3 regions of the Devosia oryziradicis genome follow, and region 3 is predicted to be linked to each of the others. Evidence: predicted binding sites of a transcription regulator. Region 3 holds the regulator's gene; each other region holds the start of a gene.

Region 1 (10,140 bases), 1.0 Mb from region 3:
ACCACCACAGTGGCCCGCGTCAGCGCCACGCCATCACGCAAAATTGCCTGCCTGAGGGTCAGCCTTGCGCCGCTTATGGCCGCCACCTCGGTGGTGACGTCGAGCAGGTCATCGATATGGGCAGCAGCGTCGAAGGCGATCTCCATGGATCGGACCGCAAAGGCGATGCCCTGCCCGGCCAGTTCGGAATGATGGATGCCCTCGCCGCGCAGGAACTCGGTGCGGCCGCGCTCGAAGAACTTGAGATAGGCCGCGTGGTAGACATTGCCCGAAAAATCGGTGTCCTCGTAATAGATGCGAACCGGGAAGTGATACTCGCTCATCGGCGCGTGCCTCCCAACTCGATCAGCACGATTTCCGGCCTTGTCCCGATGCGCAGCGGCACGCCCGAATAGCCGAGCCCGGCGCTGACGATCAACTGCTTGCGGCCCTCGGTATAGTGACCATGGGCATAGCGGCTGCCATGGCGCGACGGCACCACCGGCGTCCGTCCGAAAAGCCTGATCTGCCCGGCATGAGTATGCCCGGACAGTGTCAGCGCCACACGGTCCGGCGTGTCGGGAAACAGGTCCGGCTCATGCGCCATCAGGATGATCGGCTCGTCGGTATCCACCTGCGCCAGCGTCGCATCGAGGTCGTCCACACCAAGGCCTCGCCCAAAGCCGCGCACGCCCTGGGCAAAGGCGAACTGGTCGCCAAGCCCCGCCAGCCAGAATCCCTGGCCGGCATGGGCCAGGCGGACGGCCCGGTTGGTATAGACCGGGATGCCCGCGGCCTCGAGGGCCCGCTCGGCCGCCACCGGTCCTCGCTTGAGATCTTCGCGCACATAGCCGTCATAGTCGTGGTTGCCCAGCACGGCATGCACGCCCAGCGGGGCCCTCAAGGCGCCCAGTTCCGCCGCCCAGTGTTCTGGCGCGAGTGGCCAGCTCAACCGGGGACCGGACGCATAGTCGCCGAGCAACACGATGAGGTCGGGTGCCAGATGGGCAACCTCGCGGCCGATATTGCGCAGCCGGATCGCATCCATATAGGGCGCACAGGCATGGAAATCGCTGAGCGCCACGACCCGCAATGCCAGGGCATCGGTCCAGCCGTGGAGGCGGGGGGCATAGGGCGCAACATGGGTCATGCCAGCCAACTCCCCGCTTGGTTGGTGCGCGCCGGGATCACCAGGTCGCCCCCGCTTCGTGGAAGATCACATGCTCCGGCATGCCCGACAGCGTCCGCAACCGGACCGGCAGCCAGGGTGGCATCAACCGCGCCTGGCTCAGTGCGGGTCCGTCCAATGGCAGCCAGGAGAACTGCAGCAGCTTGCCTTCGTCTTCACGAACCAGGAAGCGCTGCGGCCCACCCGGGCGGATGTCGGGGGGCAATTGGATCGCGTAGATGAAGCTGAGTTCATGGTAGCGCTCGCCCTCGCGACCATAGAAGCTCTCATAGGTGAACAGCAGGGGACCGATCGTGGCTGGCATGGCCAGTTCTTCCTCGATCTCCCGCGCCAGCGCTACGTTGCTGGCTTCGCCCATTTCGACGCGGCCGCCCGGCAGCATGCAATAATCGTCGTCGTTCTCACGGTCGACCAGCACATGGCCGTCACGGATTGCGGCGCCGGCGACGCGATAGTTGAACCGCGTGCCATCCGCCGCAAAACTGAGCATGGTGCGCGGGCCGGTCACTCCTCCTCCGGTTCTTCGAACAGGCTCGCCTGGAGCCCGACAAAACCCTGCGGCACCACTTTGCCCAGATGCTGGAAAGCAATGCCGGTAAGCATGCGACCCCGCGGGGTGCGCTGGATGAAGCCCTGCTGGATCAGGTAAGGCTCGACGATTTCCTCTATGGCGTCGCGCGGCTCGCTGAGCGCGGCGGCAATCGTCTCGATGCCGACCGGCCCGCCATTGTAGAAGTCGGCAATGGTGGTGAGGTACCGCCGGTCGAGCTGGTCGAGACCGCGCGCATCGACGTCGAGGCGCAACAGCGCCTTGTCGGCGAGCTTACGGTCGATTTCACTGGCGCCCTCGACCAGGGCGAAATCGGTGACGCGGCGCAGCAGTCGCCCGGCAATACGCGGCGTGCCCCGCGAACGACGGGCGATTTCCATCGCGCCGTCGGGCGCCATCGGCATGCCCAACAGCCTCGCCCCGCGCTGCACGATCTGCACCAGTTCCTCGGGCGTATAGAAATTGAGCCGCACCGGAATGCCGAAGCGGTCGCGCAACGGCGTGGTGAGGAGGCCGGCGCGGGTGGTGGCGCCGACCAGGGTGAACTTGGCGAGATCAATGCGCACCGAGCGCGCCGCCGGGCCCTCGCCGATGATCAGATCGAGCTGGAAGTCCTCCATCGCCGGATAGAGCACTTCCTCGATCGCCGGATTGAGCCGGTGGATCTCGTCGATAAAGAGCACATCGCGCTCTTCGAGATTGGTGAGCAAAGCCGCCAGGTCCCCCGCCTTGGCGATGACGGGGCCGGACGTGGCGCGAAAGCCGACGCCGAGTTCACGCGAAATGATCTGCGCCAGCGTGGTCTTACCGAGGCCAGGCGGCCCGACGAACAGCACATGGTCGAGCGCCGAACCGCGCTGCTTGGCGGCCTGGATGAAGACTTCGAGATTGGCCCGCGCCGCCGCCTGGCCGACAAAATCGGCAAAGCCGGACGGGCGCAGGGAGACGTCGAGCGGATCGTCACGACCGGCGGCGGGAGAAGTGAGGGTCACGAACTACGATACCAATTCAACAACGTATGACCCGTCGTCTTGGGCCAAATACCTAAGCTTGTCGCCACCCTTCAGGCCCAACTCGTGTCGGATAGCAGCTGGTATTGTAATTCGACCGCGGGTCGAAACACATAGGGTGGTTATGGTCAGGGCACCCTCAGCATTCGAAAGATGGCTGGGCAGGAGCCTGAATAGCTCTACTGGCCTTCTTTGTTCTGCCACTCTTGCCTCCAGTTAGTCATGGGAAAACAGCGGCTCCAGACCAAGCGGTCGGCAGTGCCGATAGAACGCCACAGCGAGCGCTGGCAACGTCAGGACCCACGCCGCAGGGACCGCCAACATCAGTCCGAGATAACCTTGGCCGACTCCGTCAGTGCTCCGACCAGCGACCAGGACCAGAACCACACTTGCCCCCAACAGGATCAAGGCAGCAGTCGCAGCAGTCAATACGTGTCGCCACAGCGTGGCTTTGTTGGCTGGGCGTATCAGAATTCGAATTGCAACGAACCAGATTGACGCAACAATGGCGGCAACCACCAGTAAGGCCAGCAACACTATCGCGGCAACGGATGCATAGATGGCAAAGTCAAACCCCGGACGATTAGCCGGTGGGGTTACCAGCCAGTGCAGAAGGGCGGAGACCCCAGCCAAGATGGCACTGCCGATCCAAAGGTAGCTGGCGAGCAAAATGAACGCCAAAAATATGCTGCGCCGACCGTTTCCGCTCAACTGCTCAGCTCCCGCAGTCCCATGCGGATCAGCGTCTCGGTCTTCACCCCGTCGCCCTCACGCGCCACGATCTTCGCCAGCGCCGCCGAAGCCTGCGCGCTGGAATAACCGAGATTGGTGAGCGCCGAGACGGCATCGGTGATCGCCGACGACGCCACGCCCTCACCCAGGGCCGCCTGCAGCCCCAGCGTGCCGGCGTCAATGCCGGGTCCGACCGGCGTCTTGCCCTTGAGCTCGGTAACCAGGCGCACGGCGAGCTTGGGACCGACCCCGTTGGCGCGGCCGATCATCGCCTTGTCCTGTAATGCCACGGCGCTCGAGAGTTCGGAGGGCGACAGCACCGAGAGGATAGAGAGGGCAACGCGTGCGCCGACGCCCTGCACGGTCATCAGCAGGTTGAACCAGCCCTTTTCCGCCTCGCTCGAAAAGCCGTAGAGGCGGATCATGTCCTCGCGCACGATAGTTTCGATGAACACCACTGCCGCTTCCCCGACCCGCGGCAAAGCCTGTAATGTCCGGCTGGAGCAGAAGGCCTCGTAACACACGCCGCCGCAATCGATCAGCACGTGGTCATCGCCAAAGCTGTCCACCAGCCCCTTGAGCTTGCCGATCATGCCAGAGCCCTCAGCCGCTGGTTGGAAACGCGGTGGTGGGCATGACATATGGCGATCGCCAGCGCGTCGGCGGCGTCGGCACCCTTGAAATCGGCCGCCGGCAGCAATGTCTTGACCATGAGCTGAATCTGTCCCTTGTCGGCATGGCCGGTGCCGACCACCGATTTCTTGACGAGGTTGGCGGCATATTCAGCGACCAGCAAGCCGCGCGCCGCCGGCGCCAGCAGCGCCACGCCGCGCGCCTGGCCCAGGATCAGCGCAGAGCGCGCTCCGGCATTGACGAAGGTTTCCTCCACCGCCGCCTCCTCGGGCGCAAATCGATCGAAGACCTCGCCCAAGCCGGCAAAAAGGATGGCCAGTCGTTCACCCAGCGAACCGTCCACCGGCGGCGTCACCGTGCCGGCAGCCACAAAGGTCAGCCGGTTGCCCAGAGTTTCGATGACACCCCAGCCGCAGCGGCGCAGGCCTGGATCGATGCCGATGATTCGGGTGGCGGAGTTCATGCACCTATCCTTAAGCACGCGCTGCCAACCTACCAAGCACGATGTGAACAAAATGGCAACGATGGCTGGGGAAACTCCAGATAGATAAAATCGCGCGCATCACGCAAACACCATCTTCAAGTCGTCGCCCTTACGGTCCAGGCGGGAATGCAGAGGCGAGTCATGATGGACCTTTATCTGGACCTTCCGGAGCCAGCCGGGCTGGGCAGCCGTCCACCCATCTCAGGTGCGGGCGCGGGCACGGCCGGCATTTCACCCGAACCGACGTCCTCGGCTGCGGCCGCATGGCCATGATCTGCGGACGCCGGGAGACCCGCGCCGCCTGACTGCTCCATTCAAAGCCCAGAGAATTGCAATGATGCCCTCCAAGACTTTGACTGCCCTGCAAAGCTGGTCCAGCGTTGGCCGTTGGACCCTGTTCGGTACCGGGGCCTGTGTCCTGGTCTCGGTGACATTCAACGCGCTGATGTTCGGCGATCTGGGTTCGGCGGCATTGCAGCGCTCCATCATCAGTGCAGTCACGCTCCCCGTGCTGCTGGGCCTGCCATTGTTCTTCTATATGAGCCTGCGTGTACGCGGCCTGGCGATCACCAATCTGCGGCTGGGACTGGTCGCGCGAACCGACAGCCTGACCGCCTGCCTCAACCGGGGCGCCTTCACCAACAGGGTGAGCACCCTGCTGGCGCAACGACCGCATGGCACCAATGGCGCGCTGTTGATGATCGATGCGGACAATTTCAAGTCGATCAATGACCTCTTCGGCCACGATGCCGGCGATGAAGCCCTGACCATCATCGCCCGCTCCATTCGCACCATTCTTCGGTCGGGCGACCTTGTTGGCCGCATGGGCGGCGAGGAATTCGGGGTCTATCTGCCCGATGTCGACCAGCGCAGTGCCGAAGCGATCGCCGAGCGCATCCGCCGCTCGGTAAACCTGGCGGTCTTTGCGCCCGACGGACAACAGCGTACGCTGTCGGTCAGCATTGGCGGAGTCGCCTTCGAAGGTCCCGCCGGCTTTTCCGAACTGTTCCGGATCGCCGACCAGCGCCTCTATGGCGCCAAGCAGACCGGGCGTAATCGCGTGACCGTCGTCCATGTCAACGACCATCCGGTGATCGACCTCCGCCGCAGCGCATGAAAAAGGGCGGCGCCTGGTGGCACCGCCCGCGTGTCAGGCCGTCACGGCATCAGGCTTCGAGCTTGGCCGCGTCCTCGTCACTCATCTCGAAGTTCGAATAGACGTTCTGCACGTCGTCGTCTTCCTCGAGCGTCGCGATAAGCTTCATCAGCGTGGCGCCCTTTTCGGCGTCGATCGGCGTATTGGTCTGCGGCTTCCACACGGCCTTGACCGACTCGGCCTCGCCCAGCACCTTTTCTAGCGCCGCGGCCACTTCAACCATCGCTTCGAAGCTGGTGGTGATGTAGTGGCCCTCTTCGTCGCTCTCGACGTCGTCGGCACCGGCCTCGATGGCGGCTTCCATCACCTTGTCTTCCGAGCCGGCGCTCAGCGGGTAGGTAATTTCGCCCACCTTGTCGAACATGAAGCCGACCGAGTTGGTTTCGCCCATGGCGCCGCCATTCTTGGAGAAATACGAGCGGACGTTGGAGGCGGTGCGGTTGCGGTTGTCGGTCAGCGTTTCGACGATGATAGCGACGCCGCCCGGGCCATAACCCTCATAGCGGATCTCGTCATAGTTCTCGCCGTCGCCGCCCGATGCCTTCTTGATGGCGCGGTCGATATTGTCCTTGGGCATGGACTGCGCGCGCGCATTGGCCACCGCAAGGCGCAGGCGGGCGTTGAAGGCAGGGTCCGGCATGCCCAGCTTGGCGGCGACGGTGATTTCTCGCGCCAGCTTGGAAAAGACCTTGGAGCGCGCCGCGTCGGACTTGCCTTTGCGGTGCATGATGTTTTTGGCGTGTGAATGGCCGGCCATCGGTCACTCCCCTCGAATAAGAATGCTGGATTGTGGTGGCGCGTTATAGGCAAGCCGGGGCCACTTGTGAAGCGGGCTAGAACTCGGGCAATGCCTGCGCCAGCGTGCCGCCGATACGCACCGGCAGCACCTTGGCGGCGAGCCCGGTGCGCGGGTCGGTCTCGACCGCCACCCCGCATAAGGTCGCCTCGCCCTCGGCAGGCGTGAAGCGGCCGTTGGCAATGCCGGTCAGGAACCGGTTGAGCGGCTCCTCGGGATCGACCCCGATGATGGAATCGAAATCGCCGCACATGCCGGCATCGGCCATCAGCGCCGTGCCACCCTTGAGGATGCGCTGGTCCGAGGTGGGGATGTGAGTGTGGGTGCCGACCACCAGGCTCACCCGTCCATCCATGTAAAAGCCCATGCCCTGGATTTCCGAAGTCGCCTCGGTATGGAAATCGACAATGATGGCATCGGCCTGCTCGCCCAGCGGACAGGCAGCCACCGCCGCTTCCACGGCGCGGAATGGATCATCGACCGGGCCCATGAACACCCGCCCCAGGGCATTGATGACCAGCACGCGATGCCCGTTGCGGCCCTCGACGAACATGGCGCCGCGCCCGGGGGTTCCCTGGGGCATGTTGATCGGGCGGATCAGCGAATTTTCGCGCTCGATATAGCTCAGCGTGTCGCGCTGGTCGAAGGCGTGGTCGCCCAGTGTAACGATGTCGGCGCCGGCATCGCGCAGGCCATGGAAATGCGGCTCGGTCAGCCCGCGCCCATGGCTGGCATTCTCGCCATTGATGACCACGAAGTCGAACTTGTAGCGCTCGATGATACCAGGCAGACGTTCGGCCACGCCATCGCGGCCGGAGCGGCCCACCACATCGCCCAGAAACAGGAGCCTCATGCCGCAGCGCCGAAATGGCGGACACCGGCCTCGGTGACGATCATGTCGAGGGGCACGTCATGCGGCTCGCGCGGAATCCGGTCGAGCTCCTGCGCCGCAAAGGCCAGGCCAACCAGCCTGGGCTTCTTGCTCAGGCGCGCCAGCGTGCGATCGTAATAGCCGCCACCATAACCCAGGCGCGTGCCTCGGGCGTCAAAGCCCAGCAGCGGCATGAGGACGATATCCGGCTCCGCCCGCGGCGCCAGGTCGGAGGGCGCCAATGTGCCGAAGCCGGATTCATAGAGCGAGGCCCCGGGCTCCCAGACCCGCAGGTCAAGCGGCTGCTCCGGCCCCACCACCACCGGCAGCACGACCTTCTGGTTGCTGTCCATCAGCTTGACCAGAATGGGCTGGCAATCGAGTTCATCGCGAATGCGCCAATAGGCGGCTACCACGTCGCCCGCCTGCAGCGGGACGGCATTGAAGAAGTGCTGCGCCGCCGCAACCGCGGCATCGGCGCGCTCGCCGTGATCGAGCGAGGCGCGCGCCGCGCGAGCCCGGTTTCGCAGCGCTGCCTTGGCTTCTTCGATCAACGCGTCAACCATGGGCGTGCTGCAACCTGCTCAGTCAATAAGGTGCCACCCTGGCCGTGGGATATACGATCCCGGGAACCTACTCACGTAGGTGGGCGCCGTATGTCCGAGCCCACGGGCCCGGTCAGGGACAGCTCCCTTAAGGATCGATAAGGCCCCGGGGATATTGGTATCCATCACGCACCGGGCAGCGCGCTAGATATAGGCGCTTTGGCCGGTTGTGCAAAGGCCCTGCACCCGCCAACGAAGCGCTGTCGATGTGTCATCGCCCTGTCACGTGAGCGTCATCCGCCCTTTCTAGGCTGGAACAGTTCCAAAACGAACGTCCATCCTTGCTGTTGAAGGGGCAATCCCGATGAACGACCAGACGATCTTCAAGACATCGCAGCTGGAAGCGGCCGATGCCGCGCCGCGCAACCACACCGCCAATCCCACCATGGGCGAACTGATTTCCGCGCGCTTCTCGCGCCGCGGTTTCCTCCAGGGTTCGCTGGCCGTTTCGGCCATTGCCGCCACTGTGAGCCCCCTGGCGCTGCTGACCGCCCAGGATGCACGCGCCGAGGAGAGTGGTTCGGCTTTTTCGTTTACCGAAGTTGAAGCGGGCATCGACGAGGCCCACCACGTCGCCGAAGGCTATGATGCCGATATCCTGCTGCGCTGGGGCGATGCCATCTTTGCCGATGCGCCGGAATTCGACCCTACCGCACAGACCGCCGCGGCCCAGGCCCGTCAGTTCGGCTACAACAACGACTATGTCGGCTACATCCCGCTCGAAGGTTCATCCGAGCATGGCCTGCTGGTGGTCAACCACGAATACACCAACCCCCACCTGATGTTCCCGGGCCTGGTGACGCTGGTGGAAGGCGAGATGACGCTCAATCCGCTGACCAAGGAACAGGTCGATGTCGAGCTGATGGCCCATGGCGGCACCATTGTTGAGATCAGGAAGGTCGACGGCAAGTGGCAGGTGGTCAAGGACGGCCAGTACAACCGCCGCATCACCGCCGAGACTGAGATGCAGCTGACCGGCCCCGCCGCCGGCCACGATCGGCTCAAGACCAATGCCGATGCCACCGGGACCAAGGTGTTCGGCACGGTCAACAATTGCGCCGGTGGCGTCACGCCCTGGGGCACCTATGTGATGGCCGAGGAAAATATCCACGGCTACTTCGCCGGTGAACTGCCGGCCGACCATCCCGAAGCCGCCAATTACGACCGTCTCGGCATCCCGGAAGGGTCCTATGAATGGGCCAACTTCTATGATCGCTTCGATGTGTCCAAGGAGCCCAACGAGCCCAATCGCTTCGGCTACATCGTCGAAGTGGACGTGATGGACCCCAACTCGGTTCCCAAGAAGCGCACCGCCCTTGGCCGCTTCAAGCATGAAGGCGCCGAATCCATCGTCAACAAGGACGGTCGGGTGGTGTTCTATCTGGGAGACGATGAGCGCTTCGACTATGTCTACAAGTTCGTGACCGCGGGCAAGTTCAACCCCGACGACCGCGCCGCCAACATGGACCTGCTCGACCAGGGTACGCTCCATGTCGCCAAATTCGCCGACGACGGTACTATCCAGTGGTTGCCGCTGGTGCATGGCGAAGGTACGCTGACAGCCGAAAACGGCTTTGCGAGCCAGGCAGACGTGATCATCGAGACCCGCCGTGCCGCCGACCTTCTCGGCGCCACCAAGATGGACCGCCCCGAAGACATCCAGCCCAACGGCGTCAACGGCAAGGTCTATGTGATGCTGACCAACAATACCCGCCGCGAGCCGGGCCAGGAAGACGCGGCCAACCCCCGCGCCGAAAACGCCTTTGGCCACATCATCGAAATCACCGAAGCCGACGGCGACTTTGCCGCCGCCGATGGCACCTGGGAAATCCTGCTCAAATGCGGCGATCCCTCGATCGCCGATGTGGGCGCGACCTTCTCTACCGACACCACCGTCAACGGCTGGTTCGGCATGCCCGACAACTGCGCGGTGGACTCCCTTGGGCGCCTGTGGGTTTCGACTGACGGCAACAGCCCCTCCGGCACCGGCCGGACCGATGGCCTCTGGGCCGTCGACACCGAGGGACCGGCGCGTGCGACCTCCAAGCTGTTCTTCCGCGTGCCGGTGGGCGCCGAAATGTGCGGCCCGCTCTTCACACCCGATGACGAGACCGCTTTCGTGGCGGTGCAGCATC
Region 2 (10,140 bases), 1.3 Mb from region 3:
CGAGAAGCAGGACTTGCAGGGATGGATGTTGCGGCCATATTCGGACGTGGTGCGGCTGAGGTCGAGGATCTCGGTGTCGAGACCACCTTCCTCGAGCACCTCCGACGCCATCTGGATCAGGCGATATGACTTGCTCATCTCACCCGGGCAGGTGTGCTCGCTGCGCGAGGAACCGTTGACCAGCAGGACGCGCTGCGGCCGGTCGCCGCTCTCGTAATCGGCCTGGGCGCGGTCGATGGCGGCCTTGGCCGCGATCCAGTCCTCGGCCAGGTCATAGTCGGGATCGGCGTAGCCGGGGCCGGCCTTTTGTGTGAGCGGGGCCTTGCGGGAATTGTCATAGGCGTCCCAAGCGACCTCGGCAATGCGGTCGAGTTCGCCGGCGAGTCCGGCAAAGGCCGGGTCGACATACTGGCTGAGGAAGCGGGCCTTGAACTCATCTTTGGCGAGGGTGGGATCGGGCATGCCCTTTCGGGGCTCGGGCGCGGTCAGGACTTCGGGCTGTTGCATGGGTGTCTCCGTCGTCGGGCAATGGCGGCGGCGTGGCAAAGTTCCGGCACTGTGCCGTGATGGCACGGTCAACGGGTTTTTTGCCAACGTCGTCCGGGCAAAGCCGCAACTGGCGGGTAGCTAGGTGTTAACGGGTGCCAAGGCCCGCATAAATTTCACGCAAGGCTCCGGTCACAATCGCTGGAATCGCGATCAAGTTTACGCGTTGCCAACCAAGATGAACCGGATTTGCCCAATCCGTGCCGGGAAGACATTCGGATCAAGAGGCCTTGTAGGTCCAGCTGGGTGTGGCCACCAGATGCAGCGGTGAACAAAGCCACAATCGGCAGGGTCGCCCGATTCCTACCCGGTTCGTTCCGGTTTTGATCCCTGGCTTAACGCCCAAGGTAGCGACGCACTGAAACTGCACCAAAACTGGACAGCAACCGCTGTCAGCCACCGCGCGTGCCATCAGGACGTCCTGGGGCAATGGCGTGTCATGCGAACGGGGAATAGAGGCCGGAACAGAAGTCCGCTATCGCCCGAGCGGGCGTTTCATTCTGGAACGGTCAATGGCAAACTTCGTCAACCGACCGGCGCCAATCTCCGGCGAGCCGCCCGGTGGCCCGTAAACCGCACGAAAAATCGGGTCTTGGGCGCCTTTACCACCCGTTTACATGTCGCTGATTCCCAGCGGAATTCACGGAATGGCAAGGAAGTTGAACGGAGTTGAGGCCGAAAGCTCGTCCCGGCAAGTGGTTCGGCGCCAGGCTGGTGTTCTTTCCGCGAATGCACCACCAGCCATAGTGGTGAACGAAGCGGGATTTGCTGAGTCGCGCCGATTCGGTGCCGTTTCGTTCCCATCCTGTTCCATGTGTTAAGCTGGATGGCAAAACCGCCACAATGCGTCCTTTCCCGGGACACCGGCGTTGTGACCCTCGCAACCTGCGCTCCGAACCCCTACATTGCCGGCAATGACTTTCGCGCCCCCCCAGTCGGTCAAGGCGATTCTTGGCCCTACCAATACCGGCAAGACCTACTTTGCCATCGAGCGCATGCTGGCCCATCCCACCGGGATGATCGGCCTGCCGCTGCGGCTGCTGGCGCGTGAGGTCTACCATCGCTGCGTCGAGCGGGTGGGCGAGGGGGCGGTGGCTCTGGTGACGGGCGAGGAACGGATCGTTCCGCCCAAGCCGCGCTTCTGGGTGTGCACGGTCGAAGCCATGCCCATGGATATCCGTGTCGATTGCGTGGCCATAGACGAAATCCAGGTGGCGGTGGATTTCGACCGCGGCCATGTGTTTACCGACCGCATCCTCAACGCCCGCGGCAGCATGGAAACGCTGCTGCTCGGCTCGGCCACCATGGCCCCGATCATCAGGAAGCTGCTGCCGCATGCCGATATCATCGACCGGCCGCGCTTCTCCCAATTGACCTATGCCGGGTCCAAGAAGATCTCACGCCAGCCGGCGCGCTCGGCGATCGTAGCCTTCTCGGCGCGGCAGGTTTATGCCATCGCCGAATTGATCCGGCGCGAGCGCGGCGGCGCGGCGGTGGTGATGGGGGCGCTCAGCCCGCGCACGCGCAATGCCCAGGTCGAACTCTACCAGAACGGCGATGTCGACTTCCTGGTCGCCACCGATGCCATCGGCATGGGGCTCAACCTTGATATTCACCATGTGGCTTTTGCCGATGACAGCAAGTTCGACGGCAAGATCACCCGCGACCTCACGCCAGCCGAAATCGGCCAGATAGCCGGGCGCGCCGGCCGCCATGCGCGCAACGGCACTTTTGGCGTGACCGGCGGCACCGAGGCATTTGACGAAGAACTGGTCGTTCAGCTCGAAACGCACGACTTCGATCCCGTCAAAGTGCTGCAATGGCGCAACAGCCAGCTCGATTTCAGCTCCATCGCGGCGCTGCAAAACAGCCTTGATGCCGTGCCCGAACACCGCAGCCTCACGCGCGTGCCCATGGCCAAGGACCAGCAGGCGCTCGAATTCGTGTCGCGCAACGAGGCGGGGCAACTGGCGCGCGGTCTCGATGGAGCGCGGCTGCTGTGGGATTGCTGCCAAATCCCTGATTATCAGGGGATTTCTCCGGCCAATCACGGCGAAATCGTCACCCGGATTTACTCGGACTTAGTCAAGCGCGGCAAGGTCAATGCGGACTGGATTGCCGAGCAGGTGCGCTTTTGCGACAATGTGAGCGGCGATATCGATACGCTTAGTAACCGGATCAAGCAGGTCAGGACCTGGACCTTTGTCGCCAATCGCAAAAACTGGCTTGCAGACCCATCACATTGGCGCGAAAAGACCCGGGATATTGAAGATCGGCTGAGCGATGCGCTGCACGAGCGCCTAACCCAGCGGTTCGTCGACCGGCGCACCAGCGTCTTGCTGCGTCATCTGAAAGACAAACGTATGGCATCTCCCGAGATCAATGAACGTGGCGAAGTGCGGCTGGAAGGCCATCTCATCGGCACGCTCGAAGGCTTCCGCTTCACCCTGGCGCGCAATGACGGCGACGCTGACATCAAGGGGTTGCGCGCGGCAGCCGATCAGGTGGTGGCGCCCGAAATTCACAATCGCGCCGACCGCCTGGCCGGGGCGCCGAACGAAGAATTCGTGCTGGCCACCGATGGCCGCCTGCGCTGGAAGGGCGATATCGTCGCCGAACTGATCGAGGGCGACGCGCTCTATCGCCCCCGTATCCTGATGCTGGCCGACGAAACGCTCACCGGCACCGATCTCGAACGCGTGCAGGAGCGCCTCAGCCTCTGGCTGCGCCACCACATCAACACCGTGCTCGAAAGCGTCATGTCGCTGGAAGCGCCGGCCGATCTGGAAGGCACGGCCCGCGGTATCGCCTACCAGCTGTTCGAACACCTGGGGCTCATTCCGCGCAGCCAGGTCGCCGACGACGTCAAAAACCTGGACCAGGACGTGCGCGGCAAGATGCGCAAGCTGGGCATCAAGTTCGGTGCCTATCACATCTACCTGCCGCTCTCGCTCAAGCCCGCGCCGCGCGAACTGGCGCTGATCCTGTTCGCGCTCAAGCATGGCGGCGTGCGCCAGCCCGGCGTGACGGATATTCCGCACATCGTGCTCAGCGGCCGCACCAGCTTCGTGGTCGATCCGGAAGTCGATACGCGGCTCTACGAGATTGCCGGTTTCAAGGTGGCCGGTCGGCGCGCCGTGCGTGTCGACATCCTTGAGCGCCTCGCCGATATCATCCGCCCGCTGATCGCGCTGGATGCCAGCCGGCCTTATGCCGGCGAGTTGCCGGCCGGTGCTGCCGAAGGCAACGGCTTCCGCGTTACGGTGGAAATGACGTCGCTGCTGGGTTGCTCGGGCGAGGATTTTGCATCCATCCTCAACTCGCTGGGCTATCGCGTAAAGCGCATCCCCAAGGTGCCGGCGCCCGCCGCGGCCTCCGAAGCGACGGCCGAAGCGCCCGCGCTGGAGGAAGTGCTGTCCGAAAATCCCGTCAGCACCGATGCCGTGGCCGAAGCCCCGGTCGAGGCCGTGCCTGCCGATGTCGCGCCCGCGCTGGATGCTGATATTCCGGCAACCACCGTTGTCGAAGCTGCTGCCGAAAGCGCCCAGGCGGCCCCCGCCGTGTCGAGCGAACCCGAATTCGACGAGATCTGGTCGCCTGCCGGCAAGCGCCCGGACAACAAGCGGCACGAAAATCGCCGTCGTCCCGAAGGCGAGGTGCAGCACAAGCGGCCGGAGCGCCACCGTACGCCTGGTCCGCGCCGTCCCGAGGGCGAAGTGCAGGACCTGAGCAAGGCGCGCCATCTGCAGCCCAAGCCGGAAGGCCGGCCGCGCAATGACAACCGCCGCCCCGATGACCAGAAGGGCGAGCGCGCCAAGTTCCAGCAGCCCGCCCGCGAGGACAAGCGCGAAAAGGCGTTCGATCCGGACAGCCCCTTCGCCAAGCTGATGGCGCTCAAGGCGCCGAAGGGCCAGTAATTGGCAGGAACGGTCGAACCCGTCCGCAAGGAGCGGCTCGACAAGTTCCTGTTCTTTTCGCGCGCCCTCAAGTCGCGCACGCTGGCGCAAAAGGTCATCGAGACCGGCGCCATCCGCGTCAATTCCGAACGCACCGAGCGCTCCGACCACAAGGTGGGGGCGGGCGACGTGCTCACCATGAGCCTCCATGGCCGGATCGTGGTCTGGCGGATCCGCGACTGTGGGACCCGGCGCGGCCCTGCGACCGAAGCGCAGTCACTCTACGAAGATCTGTCGCCGCCCGCTTTGCCCAAAGCGGATCTGTCGCCCTACCAGGCGGCCATCGCACCGCGCGCGGAAGGGGCCGGGCGGCCGACCAAGAAAGAGCGGCGGGAGACGGACAAGCTGCGGGGCGGGGATGATGAATGAACTCCGGACGTGCCTTTCGCTTGGCAGGCGGAGTGCTGCATGACCATCCCCACGCTCACGACGGCCCGGCTGGTCCTCCGGCCTCCGGTCTATGCCGATTTCGAAGCTTATGCGGCGCTGTGGGCGTCGCCGCGCTCGGCCTATATGGGCGGGCCGCATGAGCGGACGCGCGCCTGGGGCTGGTTCTGCCACGACATAGCGCTCTGGCACTTGTTCGGCCATGGCGCGCTGATGATTGAGCTCAAGTCCAACGGCGAATGCGTTGGCCAGGTGGGGATCAACGATGGCCCGCTGTTCCAGGAAAAGGAGCTGGGCTGGCTGCTCTATGCCGGTCATGAAGGGCAGGGTTACGCCACCGAGGCGGCCGGGGCCCTGCGTGACTGGGCCTTCAAAGACCGCAAGCTGCCGACACTGGTCAGCTATTGCGACGCGGCCAATGTGCGTTCGATCGCGGTTGCCCAAAAGCTTGGGGCGGTGCTGGACCCCGACGCGCCGCGTCAGGATCCCGAAGACCTGGTGTTCCGCCATCGGCATTAGGCGGGCGTCGGCTCAGCCGGGGCAACCGGGTTGGCATGTCGAGGGTTTTGCAAGGACCCGAGGAGTATGCCTGTGACTGCCCCAGCACCTGAACCGCTGCCCCCGCCCATCGCGACAGCCGCCCTGCCGAGCAATTCGGCCGAGGCGACCAATGCCATGATCCACTATTACCGCGCCGAGATGGGCCGGATGAACTCTTGGCGAGGCCGGCTGGACCTGACCAGCAACTGGGCGATCACCGTGGTGGCCGCGCTGCTGTCGGTATCGCTGTCGACGCCGGCCGCCCATCACGGCCTGGTCCTCTTTGCCATGCTGATCGTGCTGCTGCTCCTGTGCGTCGAGGCGCGCCGCTACCGGTTCTACGACGTCTATCGCATGCGGGTCCGCCAGTTCGAACGGCATTATTTCGGCCAGTTGTTCGGTCCGGAGACGCAGGGCGGCGTCGAGCCGTGGCTGCTGATGTTGGCCCAGGACCTGCGGCATCCGCGTTTTCGCATCACGTTCCAGCGCGCGCTGCGCCGGCGGCTGCGCCGCAACTATATATGGATGTTCCTTATCCTGGGGCTGGCCTGGATGCTGAAAATCATGTCGCCCGACCTGCAAGACGGAGCCGCGCTCGATCCCGGCCGGCCAATTGAACTGGCGGTTGCCCATGCCGCCATCGGCCCTGTTCCGGGGTGGCTGGTGCTGGGGCTTGTGGTGCTATTCTTCGCCGCCCTTGCCGTGGCGTCGCTACGCGGTAAGGACCGGGGCGGCGACCAGGTGCATGTCTAGAGGGGGCCCGGCTGGCGCCGGGCCCCACTTGCGTCAGTGGTGCTTGTGCTCGGGCATGCGCTCGAGCTGATCCTTGGTCCAGCTGGTCACGGCATGGACGTCGCCGTCCTCGTCGCGCATGAATTCGAGGTCGGAGGCGGGCACTGCAACGGGCTTTGCGCCCAGGCCCAGGAAACCGCCGACATCGACGACGATCTGGCTCGCAGCGCCCGAGCCATGCACGTGGGACACATGGCCCACCTTATGGTCATCGGCGCCGAAGATGGTCGCCCCTTCCAGCAGCGATGGGGTCAATTCGGTCGGCGAGAGGCGAACGTGATTGGAATGATCCATGACAGGTCTCCTTTTGCTTAGGCAGACCCAACCCCCCGGCAGGCGATAGCGTTCCGTGCCGGACGGCATCGTGCGGCAAAAGGTTTCGTGACCGGTCCTGACTGCGCCAAAAGGTGCGCCTCCCCAGCCTTGCCCCGCCGCCGAAAACGGTTTAGCACCGGACCCGTTGAGACCCTGCCGGACTGCCGCCCGATATGACCTATATCGTCACCGATAACTGCATCGCCTGCAAATACACCGACTGCGTGGAAGTCTGCCCCGTGGATTGTTTCTACGAAGGCGAGAACATGCTGGTGATCCACCCCGACGAATGTATCGACTGCGGCGTGTGCGAGCCCGAATGTCCCGCCGAAGCCATCAAGCCCGATACCGAAAGCGGGCTGGACGAGTGGCTGGCGCTCAATACCAAGTTCGCCTCGATCTGGCCCAACTTGACCGAACGCCGCGATCCGCTGCCCGAGGCCAAGGAGAAGGATGGCGAAGAGGGCAAGCTGGCCAAGTATTTCTCGGAAGCCCCCGGCGAAGGAGACTGACGGTCCCGCGGGGGCTGTGGAATAGCTTGTGCGCAAGCTGTGACAAGGCCGCCAGTCACACCCTCGCCCCATTGCGGCGAGCGCGAATCCACGCCTGATTCGTAGTTTTTGATTTTGCTGATTTTTTGTGCTATGGTCCCAACTAATGCAGTTGAGCCCGTCACCCAGCCCGTGCCTTAAGGCACGATTTTTTTGACAACATCGTTGGATGCATGTGCTCCGGGGAAAGCGGACCCGGAAGCCCATGGGGTATTTTCTGCGCGCGGCGTCCCGTTTGGACGCCAGGGTAAGAGTAGGAGTGGACGGTCCTTCCCGCAGGGAACTGTCCATTTGGGGCGTCAACAAGGAGTTCCATGAATATGGTAGCCAAGAAGGTACAGACACGGCTTGGGTTCAAGACCGGCGAGCATGTCGTCTATCCGGCGCATGGCGTCGGCATGATCGTCTCGATCGAGGAACAAGAAGTCGCCGGCCTGACCCTTGAGTTGTTCGTCATCAGCTTCGAACAGGACAAGCTGACCCTTCGTGTGCCGGTGGCCAAGATCAAGTCCGTGGGCATGCGCAAGCTGGCTGAGGAAGACATGGTCGCCCAGGCGCTGACCACCGTGACTGGCCGCGCCCGCGTCAAGCGCACCATGTGGTCGCGTCGTGCCCAGGAATATGAAGCCAAGATCAATTCGGGCGACCTGATCGCCATCTCGGAAGTCGTGCGCGACCTCTACCGCTCCGAAGAGCAGCCCGAGCAGTCCTATTCGGAACGCCAGCTGTTCGAGCAGGCGATGGATCGCATGAGCCGTGAAATCGGCGCGGTCAACAAGCTGACCCTGACCGAAGCAGTGCAGCTGATCGAAAAGAACCTGGCCAAGTCGCCCAAGCGCAGCAAGGCCGACGCCGCCGAAAGCGACGAGGAAGCTGCCGCTTAAGGCCGGTTGGCTTTGTGAATTGAAGGGGCCGGTGGGAAACCACCGGCCCTTCTTGTTTGTGGGGGGCGGCGAAGTAAGCCACAACGTCGATCGTCACCCTCGGGCCCGACCCGAGGGCACTACACTTGCGGAATTATGGCCAAGTACAGAGCCCTCGGGTCAAGCCCGAGGGTGACGGCTGGTGGGTTGACCAGGGCCATGCCCAAGGCCCGGCCGCAGCTTAGGCCCGCCCCATGCTCTCAGGCAGCAGGACGACGCTTTCCTGTTCATTGGGGTCGGTGCGGGCGATGAGGGCGCGGGCGGTCTTGTCGGTGGGGTTGAACGGCTGATGCGGCACGCCGGCGGGAATATAGACGTAGTCGCCCTGTTCCACATGGTCGAGAAATTCGAGGTTGGGCCCATGGTAGAACGAGGTCGAGCCCTCGAGCTGGAAGATCGCGGTTTCGTGGCTCTCGTGAAAATGCGGCTTGGCCTTGCCGCCGGGCGGCAGCACCAGCATGTGCATGCAGATGCCGGTCGCGCCCGTGCTCTCCGCCGAAACGCCGGCGAAATAATCCATGCCCTGCTTGCCGTGAAAAGCCGCCCCCCCCCGGATCACCCTGCACTGAGCCAATTTCCGCCTCCAAATGTTCTGGGCACCTTAGCGCAGGAACGGGCCAGCGGAATAGCTCAGCCGAGGCGGTAGGCATGGGTCGGGAGGCCTGCGACCACCGCCGCGAGGGTCGCGTCGCGGCCCAGGCCGTCGACCGAAATGACGTGCTTCTCATGGTCGCCGAGATCGGCAAACTGGGCATGGAGTTCGGCCACCACCGCCGGGTCGGTCAGGCTGTCGCCGCCGCGCGCCTGGCAGCGCGCAACTGCCTCCTCGACCGAGGTTCTCAGCACCAGGTAGTGCACCGGGACGCCAAGATTTGCGAAGGCCGGCAGCCACCAGGGCCGCACGACGCCATCAAGCGCCACCAGGTAGCCGTGGCGGGCATATTGGCCGGCCACGCTGGCCGCGATCTGGCTGATCATGGTGTTCTGGGCGTGGGATTCCGGCAGCCAGGGGTCGATATGGCCGTGCTTGATATAGCCCCAGAAGTCGTCGCTATGGAGATGCACCTTGGGACAGCCCGGCAGGCGGGCCAGCATTTCGGCCGTGGTGGTCTTGCCCGAGCCGGGCGAGCCCGAGAGGATGATGACGTGGCCGGCAAGCTCGTCCAGCATGTCACGCCTTCCCCAGGATATCGCCGAGACGCGTGGTAGCGCTGCCCGGCTTGAGCGGCTTCTGCTGGCTTTCATGCGGCACCCAGCCCGACAGCCAGACGATTTCGAGCGTGGCGCGGATCCGTCCGTCCGGATCGGCATCCCGGGCCTGGTAGGCATTGGCCGCAGCGGCCAGCAGCGCCGGGCTGGCCGGATGACGCGGCCGATCGACCAGCGGATTGGCGGCGCCCAGCGCCTTGAGTTCGGCCATCAGCGCGAAGGGGGTCGGATAGCGCACGATATGGGTCTCGACGTCGGCCACCGGCAAGGCAAGGCCGGCGCGCTGTAGCAGAGCGCCGCCATCACGCACCTGGATCATCGGCGCCACGCGGGCGGATGCGCCGCCCAATACCAGGGCGTCAGCGGCGAGGAAGGCTTCGCGCAGTTCGGTCAGGGTCTCGCCGCCCAGCGCGGCAATCATCAGCAGGCCGTCCGGCAACAGCCGGGCCCGCAGCCGGGCGAGGTAGCCGGGCACGTCATTGACGGCCTGCAGGTGCAGCACGGAGACGATGAGATTGTAGTCCTCGCCCGTCAATTGGGGCACCTCGTCCGCTCCGGCGAAGGCCGCGTGGCGTTCGAAGGTGAAGCGGCTGCTCGCCGTCTGGCCGGATGCCGGGAGCCGCTCGAGATCGGGGCCGATGATGGCGGCCCGGGGAAAGTCGCGGATCAGCGCGCCCAAGCGGTCTTCGAGGTCGGCCAGCACCAGGTCGGTGACGAAATCACTGGGCTGCGGCCGGCGCGCCAGGTGGCGGGCAATCAGCGCAGTATCGAAAATGGCGGGTGGCTGGGTCATGATGGTCTTGCGGCCTGGCGGCGACGTGGCAGTATGGCCTTATGAAGAGTGGAGCAGGGCTTGTCAAAACCGGATGGGGCCATGCCATGGCGCGGGCCGCGCGGCTGGCCGGCGGTCGATTGCTCGAC
Region 3 (10,140 bases):
TGGACTGCGCTGCGACAGCCTCGGCTGCATTGCCCGCACGGACCGCTACTCCGTCGCCATCATCCGCGATGTGGCTGCGTTTGCCGAGGACTGCGGTCGCCATGCGCTGGTGATCACCCGCCTGCGTGCCCCCGCCGGTTGCGCGGGCAGCCAAGTGATCGATGCCAGGGCGCTTGCCGCTGGTGGGGTGCACTGGCTGCGTTGGAACGAAGGAGCGGAGCGGTTCGATATCCGCGCCGCAATCCCCAATCTCACCCGGCCGTGGCGAGTCGTGCCACCGTGACCCCCGCTGCAGGCAGTTCGGCGCCACCGAGCACGTAACCCGCTTCGTCCTTGGCCTGGGTCAGCGTCGCCCGTCCAGAGCCATAGTTGACATAGACGCGGAAACCGTCGCGCGTGCGGCACCGTACGCCTGCGGGCAGCGCCAGGATCGGCAGATCGACTTCCTCAATGAGGTAGTCGACCACGCGCTGTACCAGTGCTTTGGTCCCGCTGGCGCCCAGATAGTAGAGCTTGCCCTGGTTGACCAGCACTGGCCAACCTTCCGCGTCCTCGATCACCACATTGGCCTTGGTTTCGATACGCTCCCGCCAGAGATGAACACCGCCGCTGCCCTTGACTTCCACTTCGAGCGATGGGTCGATGCTATCGACACGCATGACCTTGAGATCAAGCTGGTTGCTGGGCAGGTCCGGGCCCAGCCTGGACGGAATGGAGAAATCCTGCGTCTTCGACCCAGAGCGTGGGCCGATGAGCAGGTGGCCCTCGAAGTCGGCGATCGCGGTGCGCAGGTCGTCGTTCCAGGCGAACAGTGCGGGAATGGCGACGATGTCGTAGCCGGCAAAGCTCTTCGTGCTGGGCGGCAGGACGTCAATGTCGATGCCGTGCTTGCGGAAGGCAGAATAGACTGCGCGCACATGGGCGCCGTGAGTGAAGCCCTTGGCCTGCGGCTGGACCTCCCAGGCCCATTCGCTCTGGTAGTCGAACACCACGGCGACGCGGCCCTTGGTGGCGGTGCCGGCCATGCCGACCGCCTTGATCTCCTCGGCCACCTCCATGGCTTCGTGGTAGGCGGGAGCGGGTTCGCTGTCGGGCCGCAACAGCCCTGCATGCATCTGTTCCTGGGCGAACGGCGCCTGCCGCCAGCGGAAATAGGTGACGACTTCGGCGCCATGGGAAAACGCTTCCCAGGCCCACAGGCGGGCCATGCCGGGCAGGGGATCGGGATTGAAATCGGCCCAGTTCACCGGGCCCGGCTGCTGCTCCATGATCCACCACCGGCCATGGCCCACGGCGCGGTAAAGGTCGTGATGGAACGCAGTATTGTCGGGTTCGCCCTGCCGCCGGTACTGCCGCTTGACCTCGTCTGGTTCGTCGCTGACCGCCAGGTGACCGAGCGGGTAGCTGTCCCAGCTGGCGATGTCGAGCGTCTCGGCCAGGTCATAATGGTCGAAATCGGTGTAGCGGCTCATGAAATTGTGGATGACGGGCAGGTCGGGGCGCTTGGCCTTCAGGATGTCGTACTGGACCTTATTGAAGGCCGAGACCTGATCGGACGAGTAGCGCCGAAAATCGAGGGCATGCGCAGGCGTCGGCTTTTCGACGAGCAGGTTGGGCAGCTCGACCTGGTCGAAGCGGTTGTATTCCATTGACCAGAAGACGTTGCCCCAGGCCTGGTTAAGGGCCTCGACCGAGCCATACTTCTCGGCCAGCCAGCGCTGGAAACCCTCCTTGGCCGCCGGGGAATAGGAATAGGTCGTGTCGTGGCAGCCATATTCATTGTCGGTTTGCCAAGCGCCCAGGGCAGGGTGGCTGCCAACGGCATCGGCGAGGAGGCGGGTGATGCGGGCACATTCCTCGCGGTAGCCGAGATGGCTGAAGTCGTAGTGCCGACGCGAACCGAAGCCTCGGCGGCGGCCGTTGATATCGACCGCCAGCATGTCTGGATGCTTGTCGACCATCCAGCGGGGCGGGGTGGCCGTCGGGGTACCGAAGACGACCTTGAGACCGTGGCGCCCCAGCACGTCCATTGCCCGGATGATCCAGTCGAACGTCAGGTTGCCGGGCGTGGCCTCGAGCCGGGACCACGCGAACTCGCCGATGCGAACCCACTGGATGCCAACCTCAGCCATGCGGGCGGCGTCACTTTCCCAGACGTCCTCGGGCCAGTGTTCAGGATAGTAGCAGACGCCGAGGGCGGGGGAGGTCATGGCAGAATCTCAGAGTACGATGAAGGGTTCGGCCTGCCCGGCGACGTCTACGTCGATGGCAAACAGGCTACCGGCATGTTTCTCGGCGGCGAGTTGATTGGCGCTGAGATTCTTGGCGGCGGTGGTGATGAAGAGGGTCTTGAGGTCCGGCCCGCCAAAAGCAGGGCAGGTTACCTGGCTTACAGGAACTTCGATGATGCGGTCGATGGAGCCGTCCGGTGCGTGGCGGACCACGCATGAACCACCCCATTTGGCGTTCCAGAGATAGCCTTGACTATCGACCACGGCGCCATCGGGGTAACCGCGACCGTCCGAAACGTCGGCGAACAGCGTCCACTCGCCGACCGGCATGCCGGTTGCCGGATCGGTCGCCACCTGCAGGATCTGCTTGGTCGGCGTGTCGGTCCAATAGGCAATGCGACCGTCGGGTGAAAAGCAGATTGCATTGGGAATCTTGACGTTCGATCGGATCGTCGTCAGTGCCCCCGCGCGATAGTGGTAGACGGCGCCGCCCGGCTCATCTTCGGCACGCTTCATCGTGCCGATCCAGAAACCGCCGGAGGGATGTACCCGGCTGTCATTGGTGCGGGTCTGGGGATTGTCCGCCTCGATCTCGTTGATGCGGTTCATGCCGCCGGTGGCCAGGTCGAATTGCTTGAGCCCGGTGTCGGTGGCGAGGACCAGGGTGTGGTCGTCGACGACCGCTGCCGCGGCGACGGTTTCGTTGAAGAGCCAGCTGTCGGCGATCTCTCCAGCCGCGGTCACGGCAAAGAGCGTTTGCTCGTTGATGTCGAAAAAGAACAGCTGCTGACGGCCAGCATGCCAGATCGGGCCTTCACCCAGTTGGCACTGACAATCCAGTAGCAGGTGTGCGGTCTGGCTCATGCTGATTTTCCTGCGTCATAGGCGGCAACAGCGGCGGCGGCGCGCGCGGCAACGTCGGTCGCAGTCATGCCGGGCTTGTAGATGTAGGTGCCCAGGCCGAAGCCGGTGCAGCCGGCGGCGAAATACTCGCCGAAATTGTCCGGGTTAGCGCCGCCAACGGCATAGACCGGCATGTCGGCCGGCAGCACGGCCTTCATGGCTTTGATGCCCTTGGGGCCGAGCACTTCGGCCGGGAAAAATTTGAGGCCAGTGGCGCCGGCCTTGATGGCACGGAAGGCGTCGGTGGGGGTGAAGACGCCCGGATAGGACTGCATCTGCAGCCGCACCGTTTCCTCGATCACCTGCTTGTTGGTATCGGGTGAAACGATGAAGGTGCCGCCGGCGTCCGACACGGCCCAGACATGCTTCCTGCTGAGCACCGTTCCAGCACCGATCGCGGCTTCGTCACCCAGTGAATTTGAGGCCAGGGCGATTGACGTCAGCGCGTCGGGGGAATTCAGCGGCACTTCGATCATGGTGATGCCGGCCGATATCAACGTCTGGCAGACGTCCACCGTCTCGGCGGGCGTGATGCCGCGCAGGATGGCTATGATGTGTCGATGGTCCATTGGACGGAACTCCAGGCTAGACGGCAAAGCTGCGCGCGGCCTTTAGGCCGGCGAGCACGATTTCGGTGGCGTCTTTGGGCTCGCCGCGGGCGCCGATCATGGCAAGCACCTGAGCGTAGTGCGCGCAAAGCGCCGGAGAGCCGATCAGTGGCACGGCGGTGTTGCCGATCAGATGACGGTTGCTGCCAATCTCGGTACCGATCAACAACCCGGACAGATAGCCGGCACACCAATCGGGCTGGCGGCCAGACAGCAGCGAACTGGCGCGCACCTGGAACAGCGTACCGAGCAACTGCGCGGGATGCTCCAGGCCCATTGCGGCACCCGCGGCAAATCCCTCGGCGCGCCCGGGGCCGTCAAGATCGCCGTTCAACGAGTGGCGCAACACCGAGTGGGTGCGCAGCACCTCGAAGATTTCGCCGGTCATGGCCGTCGAGAAATGCTCGATGCGCGTGCCGGACAGTTGCGCCCATTTCGAGTGGGTGCCCGGCATGCAGACGATTCCCGAAAAGCCTGGGGTCAACGCCGCCAACCCCAGCAACTGCGTTTCCTCGCCGCGCATGACATTGTCGGCGCCGGCTTTCTGGCAGACCCCAGGGAGGATCGCCGGGGCAATACGACCGCCGGGCATGGCTGGACGCACCGCACCGTCCAGCAGGCCGCGCAGGTCGGTCGGCGCTTCCAGGTAAGGCGCTTCGAGCCAACCCTGGCGAGCCCCCGCCATGCCACAAATCAGCACGTCGAGGGGCGCCCCGGCGCTGGCTGGCTCCACACCCTCCAGCAGTTCGGCCAACGCGCCGGGAAATTCCTCGCGGGTCAGCTTGCCCATGCCCTTGGGGGAAGTCTTCTCGAACGCCACGGCGCCGTCCTGGCCGATACCCCAGGCGCGAAGGTTGGAGGTGCCCCAGTCGACGGCAACCCAGTCTACGATCTCAGTCAACGATATTCCTCACCGCGGCAGGCTCGACGCGGCGCGACCCTAAAGGCTGATGCCCGTTTCAGCCAGCGCGAAATTATGACCTAGAAGACTCCGGTTTGGCCGATCGGGTCCCCTCGTTTGGTAAGATTTTCGGAGCGCCAAGCAATATGAATGGGTGCGATTCTCATTTGTATGATTTTTTCCTCGGAATCGACTTCACTCTGGCGTAAGCCATGCTAGAACCGCTCCGAACGATGGGCGCGACGGCGCCCGCGGACCCAAGAGGAACATGACATGACTGCAGGTAATGGCCAGGGCGATGCGCCCAAGAAGCTGCGCTCGCGCGCCTGGTTCGACAATCCTGACAATCCCGATATGACCGCGCTCTACCTCGAGCGCTACATGAATTTCGGCGTGTCGCGCGAGGAGCTGCAGTCCAACAAGCCGATCATCGGCATTGCGCAGACCGGTTCGGACCTCAGCCCCTGCAACCGGCACCACATGGTGCTGGCCGAGCGCGTCCGCGAAGGCATCCGCGAAGCCGGCGGCATCGCCATCGAATTCCCGGTGCATCCGATCCAGGAAACCGGCAAGCGCCCCACGGCCGGCCTTGACCGAAACCTCGCTTATCTGGGCCTGGTGGAAGTGCTCTACGGCTATCCGCTCGACGGTGTCGTTCTTACCATCGGCTGCGACAAGACCACACCGGCCATGCTCATGGGCGCGGCTACGGTCAACATTCCGGCAATCGCGCTTTCCGTCGGCCCCATGCTCAATGGCTGGCACAAGGGTGAGCGCACCGGTTCGGGCACGATCGTGTGGAAGGCCCGCCAGATGATGGCGGCAGGCGAGATCGACTATCCCCAGTTCATCGAACTGGTGGCGTCGTCGGCTCCCTCAACGGGCTATTGCAATACCATGGGCACGGCATCGACCATGAACTCGCTTGCCGAGTCCCTCGGCATGCAGCTGCCTGGCTCGGCCGCCATTCCGGCACCCTATCGCGACCGCCAGGAAATGGCTTATCGCACCGGCAAGCGCATCGTGGACATGGTGCACGAGGATCTCAAGCCGTCCGACATCCTGACCAAGGACAACTTTATCAACACCATCGTCGTCAATTCGGCAATCGGCGGCTCGACCAATGCGCCCATCCATATCCAGGCCATTGCCAAGCATATCGGCGTCGAGCTGGAACTGCAGGACTTCCAGACCTACGGCCACAAGGTGCCGCTGCTGGTCAACCTGCAGCCGGCAGGCGAATATCTGGGCGAGGACTATTACCATGCCGGTGGCGTACCGGCCGTGGTCAACGAGCTGATGAGCCAGGGCCTGATCCGCGAGAACGCGCCCACGGTCAACGGCAAGAGCATCGGCGAGAACTGCCGCAATACACCGATCCAGGACGAGAAGGTCATCCGCCGCTTCGACAACCCGCTCAAGACCGATGCGGGCTTCCTGGTGCTGCGCGGCAACCTGTTCGACAACGCCATCATGAAGACCTCGGTGATCTCGACCGAGTTCCGCGATCGCTATCTCAACAACCCCGAGAGCCCGGGCGCCTTCGAGGGCAAGGCCGTGGTGTTCGACGGGCCGGAAGACTACCACCACCGCATCGACGATCCGTCCTTGGATATCGATGAAAATACGCTGCTGTTCATGCGCGGTGCTGGCCCGATCGGCTATCCGGGCGCCGCTGAAGTCGTCAACATGCGACCGCCTGCCTATCTGATCAAGAAGGGTGTCCATGCCCTGGCCTGCATCGGCGATGGCCGCCAGTCCGGCACGTCCGGCTCGCCGTCCATTCTCAACGCATCGCCGGAAGCGGCCGCGGGCGGCAACCTTGCCATCCTGCGGACCGGCGACCGGGTACGGATCGATCTCAACAAGGGTCAGGCCAATATCCTGATCTCGGACGAGGAGATCGCCAAGCGGCGTGCGGATCTGGAATCGATGGGTGGCTACAAGTATCCCAAGCACCAGACGCCGTGGCAGGAAATCCAGCGCGGCATCGTCGGCCAGCTGGGCGAAGGCGCCATCCTCAAGCCGGCAGAGAAGTACCAGCGCATTGCCCAGACCAACGGCGTGCCGCGCGACAACCACTGATCGCGCCGAAGCGTAACAAGGAGGGGGCTCGCGCCACGTGCGGGCCCCTTTGCTTTTCTTGCGCTGTATCGCCCATCCCCGTTCGCGGCTCTTCAGTCCAGACGAAGCGCTGGGGGCTTTCGGGCAGGAACCGGCCAAGGACAAACAAAAAGGCCACCGCTGGTTTCGCGATGGCCTCTCGTGAGCGGCGCCGAAGCGCGCTCGTCTTGCAATGGAGACTAGAGCAGGGTCAGGTTGGTCGCGGACTGCTTGCCGTCGCGGCCGGTTTCCAGCTCGTAGGTCACCTTGTCGTTCTCGTAGAGGCCCTGCAGGCCCGAACGCTGAACGGCGGAGATGTGGACGAAGGCGTCCTTGCCACCGTCTTCGGGCGAGATGAAGCCGAAGCCCTTGGTGGTGTTGAAGAATTTCACGGTGCCGGTGATGAGGGCCATGATAGGTTCCTTTATGCTCGTAACGAGCGGTTATCCGATGGCAACATGCCAAGGGGACATAACGTTCGCATGGTCGAGAAGGAAGCCACGGACCGGCTTGGCCGGCGTCAGGCAGCCGACTTAGGCTGAAAACGTATGGTACCTATGTGGCATGGAACGGATCGTTCTGCAAGATGGCCACCAGTAAGAGTTTGCAGATACTGCGCTTTACCGTTTCGGCGGCCCCAAATGCCAAGCAGAACCAGTCCTGCTCCGTCCTCAATAGTCTCGTTCGAACCATGCTGGCGGCGCAGAGCCAGAGCTGGTTGGGATCGCAAAATTCCGCAACGGTGGGCGCTCTTCGAGGCTGGCGACCCGTCGGCAAAGACAGCACTCATTCAGCGCAAAAGCGTCAGCCCGAATCCCTGGCCATCGCTGCCGATGGTCACCCAGCGACCGCTGACATCGCATTGCAGCAAGAGCGTGTCGTTGTTGCGAATGCCCACCACGGCGCCGACCGAAGACAATTCGCCCTCGAGCAGGCAGCCGATGACCGGCGCCCCGGCCTCGGCTTTTTGCCAGCCAGTGCCAGCCTGGCAGATGGAGACAGACTCACCCGCATTGATTCCAGCGCCCGGTGAAAAGGTCACGTCACCCACCCAGCAGCGGGTCTCCTTCACGCTTGCCTCCTGGGCGAGCGCAGGTCCCGCCGGCAGGGCCAGCAGCAGCAAGGCACCCAGCCAGGCGGCGCGCATCAATATTTCCGCAGCAGGCCAACCAGGCGGCCCTGCACCTTGACCCGGTCGGGTGGGAAGATGCGGGTTTCGTAGGCCGGGTTCGCCGCTTCGAGCGCCACCGTATTGCCCTTGCGGCGCAGGCGCTTGAGCGTGGCTTCCTCGTCGTCGACCAAGGCCACGATGATCTCGCCGGTCGAGGCCTGGTCCTGCTTCTTGATCAAGACGGTATCGCCATCAAAAATGCCGGCATCGATCATGGAGTCGCCGCGTACTTCGAGCGCGTAGTGCTCGCCGGCACCCAGCATTTCGGGCGGAACCATGATGGTGTGAGAGTGGCTCTGGATCGCCTCGATCGGCGTACCGGCCGCAATCCGGCCCATGACCGGAATGGCGACGGGTCGAACATAGTCCTCGGTCGCCGAAATACGCGAGGGCGGCGAAGCCACCTTGCCCAGATTGCCCTCGATGACCGATGGCTCGAAGCGCGCCTTGCGGCCGCCCAGCGACGGGTTCATCGAATCGGGAAGCTTGACTACCTCGAGCGCCCTGGCCCGGTTGGGCAGGCGGCGGATGAAGCCGCGCTCCTCCAGCGCCGTAATCAGCCGATGAATGCCCGACTTGGACGCCAGATCGAGCGCATCCTTCATCTCATCGAATGATGGCGGGATGCCGCTTTCCTTCATCCGTTCGTGGATGAACATCAGCAGCTCGTGTTGTTTGCGCGTCAGCATGGGCCCCTCGGGGAGAGAATCGGAACATAGGCAGAACGACTATATGTGTTCCAGTTATGTTCCGCAATATGCTTGCTGACGCACCAGTCTAGCGCCCAGTTGGACTGTCAGAACGCGTCGATGGACAGGGCTTCGATTGTGGTTCCCGCAGGTTGCCCCGGATCACCCTCTGGCTGGATGATCAACATGTTGGCGCCGCCCAGGGACGAGGTGTGTCCGCTGTCGGTCTGGGCGATCGGTTCGAGCTGCGGGCCGTTGGGCGTGTGCACGAGGCGGGCGCGCATGAAATGGCGTCGCGCGGTATTTGGCGGCGTTGCGGCGGCGAGCGGCAACCGCCAGGTTGGTGGTTCAGCGTATCCAAGCCAGCGGCGGAGAGCGGGCTTGATGAAGACGATCGCCGTGACCATGGCCGATACCGGATTACCCGGCAGGCCGAAAACCAGGGTTTTGCCACGGGTGCCAAACATCAGCGGCTTGCCCGGCCGCATGTTGATGCGCCAGAAGTCCAGGGTCACGCCCATCTCGAGCAGGAGCTCCTGGACGATATCATGGTCGCCGACGCTGGCGCCGCCCGTCGTGATCAGGATATCGAGGTCGCCAGCAAAGATGTCCGCCAGCTTCGAGCGCAGTTTTGCCCGCTCATCCCCGACGATGCCGTGATCATCAACGCTCTGCGCATAGGGGGAGAGCAGGGGGGCGAGGCCGTAGCTGTTGGAGGCGACGATCTGGTCGGGTCCCAGTGGGTCGCCTGGCAGAACCAGTTCGTCCCCAGTGGCCAGCAGGGCGATGCGCGGGCGCCTGGCGACGTTAAGTATGGCGCTGTTGGCAGCGGCAGCTACCGACAATTGCATCGCACCCATGCGTGTGCCCGGCGCGATCAGCTGTTGACCGCGCGCAAAATCGTTACCCCGCGGCCGCACGCTGTGACCGGGACGCGCGGGCGCCGTGAACGAAACATGGCTGCCGTCGACGAGGGCCTCTTCCTGCATGATGACGGTATCGGCGCCCTCTGGCACCGGAGCTCCGGTGAAGATGCGGACGGCCTCACCTGGGGCGACCCGTCCGGAAAAGCCGGCACCAGCCTGCGATGTGCCGATGAGGGAGAGGCGATGCCCCTCGACCACGTCGGCCGCCCGCAGGGCATAACCGTCCATGGCGCTGGCATGGAAAGGCGGCTGGTCGTGGGCGGCAATCAGGGGCTCGGCCAGAACCCTTCCGCCAGCCTGGGAAAGGGGCACCCGTTCGGCCGTTGGCGCCGGTACGCGCTGCAGGATGGCGGCAATGGCGTCGTCGACGGGAAGCAGGCTCATGAGCGGGTAAAATCGCCGGATTTGCCGCCGGATTTTTCGAGGAGGCACATGTCGGTGACGACCATGCCGCGGTCGATGGCCTTGGCCATGTCATAAAGGGTCAGGGCTGCAGTGGAGGCAGCGACGAGTGCTTCCATTTCAACGCCCGTTTGCCCCGTCGTTTCGGCCGTGGCGTGGATCAATATGGCGTCAGCACCATCGGCTTCGATGTCCACACTGACCTT

The links. The regulator LexA, encoded in region 3, represses DNA repair genes until DNA is damaged. The targets are predictions, from matches to a motif close to TGTTCNNNNTGTGTTCNG.
Region 1: the regulator LexA is predicted to act here: its motif matches at 4,600-4,617, upstream of ruvC (crossover junction endodeoxyribonuclease RuvC).
Region 2: the regulator LexA is predicted to act here: its motif matches at 1,342-1,359, upstream of JI749_RS04675 (helicase-related protein).

What each region holds. Positions count from the first base shown of each region.
Region 1 covers NZ_CP068047.1:1,196,960-1,207,099, reverse strand. The annotation lists gene JI749_RS06085 (YbgC/FadM family acyl-CoA thioesterase) at 1-323, opposite strand, end outside; gene JI749_RS06080 (metallophosphoesterase) at 320-1,129, opposite strand; gene JI749_RS06075 (NUDIX hydrolase) at 1,167-1,676, opposite strand; gene ruvB (Holliday junction branch migration DNA helicase RuvB) at 1,673-2,710, opposite strand; gene JI749_RS17640 (AbrB/MazE/SpoVT family DNA-binding domain-containing protein) at 2,714-2,932, opposite strand; gene JI749_RS06060 (hypothetical protein) at 2,945-3,439, opposite strand; gene ruvA (Holliday junction branch migration protein RuvA) at 3,436-4,053, opposite strand; gene ruvC (crossover junction endodeoxyribonuclease RuvC) at 4,050-4,556, opposite strand; gene JI749_RS06045 (GGDEF domain-containing protein) at 4,915-5,694, shown strand; gene JI749_RS06040 (YebC/PmpR family DNA-binding transcriptional regulator) at 5,744-6,490, opposite strand; gene JI749_RS06035 (TIGR00282 family metallophosphoesterase) at 6,567-7,382, opposite strand; gene JI749_RS06030 (5-formyltetrahydrofolate cyclo-ligase) at 7,379-7,966, opposite strand; RNA gene ssrS (6S RNA) at 7,993-8,151, opposite strand; gene JI749_RS06020 (PhoX family protein) at 8,310-10,140, shown strand, end outside.
Region 2 covers NZ_CP068047.1:921,918-932,057, forward strand. The annotation lists gene JI749_RS04670 (flavodoxin family protein) at 1-507, opposite strand, end outside; gene JI749_RS04675 (helicase-related protein) at 1,461-4,463, shown strand; gene JI749_RS04680 (RNA-binding S4 domain-containing protein) at 4,464-4,871, shown strand; gene JI749_RS04685 (GNAT family N-acetyltransferase) at 4,911-5,408, shown strand; gene JI749_RS04690 (DUF2270 domain-containing protein) at 5,475-6,182, shown strand; gene JI749_RS04695 (PRC-barrel domain-containing protein) at 6,216-6,515, opposite strand; gene fdxA (ferredoxin FdxA) at 6,710-7,048, shown strand; gene JI749_RS04705 (CarD family transcriptional regulator) at 7,402-7,971, shown strand; gene JI749_RS04710 (cupin domain-containing protein) at 8,192-8,530, opposite strand; gene JI749_RS04715 (AAA family ATPase) at 8,641-9,180, opposite strand; gene JI749_RS04720 (SAM-dependent methyltransferase) at 9,182-10,012, opposite strand; gene JI749_RS04725 (ComF family protein) at 10,099-10,140, shown strand, end outside.
Region 3 covers NZ_CP068047.1:2,233,775-2,243,914, forward strand. The annotation lists gene JI749_RS11200 (ComEC/Rec2 family competence protein) at 1-283, shown strand, start outside; gene JI749_RS11205 (beta-galactosidase) at 252-2,210, opposite strand; gene JI749_RS11210 (SMP-30/gluconolactonase/LRE family protein) at 2,220-3,095, opposite strand; gene JI749_RS11215 (2-dehydro-3-deoxy-6-phosphogalactonate aldolase) at 3,092-3,703, opposite strand; gene JI749_RS11220 (2-dehydro-3-deoxygalactonokinase) at 3,720-4,643, opposite strand; gene JI749_RS11225 (IlvD/Edd family dehydratase) at 4,917-6,728, shown strand; gene JI749_RS11230 (cold-shock protein) at 6,947-7,159, opposite strand; gene JI749_RS11235 (hypothetical protein) at 7,537-7,893, opposite strand; gene lexA (transcriptional repressor LexA) at 7,893-8,606, opposite strand; gene JI749_RS11245 (molybdopterin molybdotransferase MoeA) at 8,714-9,916, opposite strand; gene moaC (cyclic pyranopterin monophosphate synthase MoaC) at 9,913-10,140, opposite strand, start outside.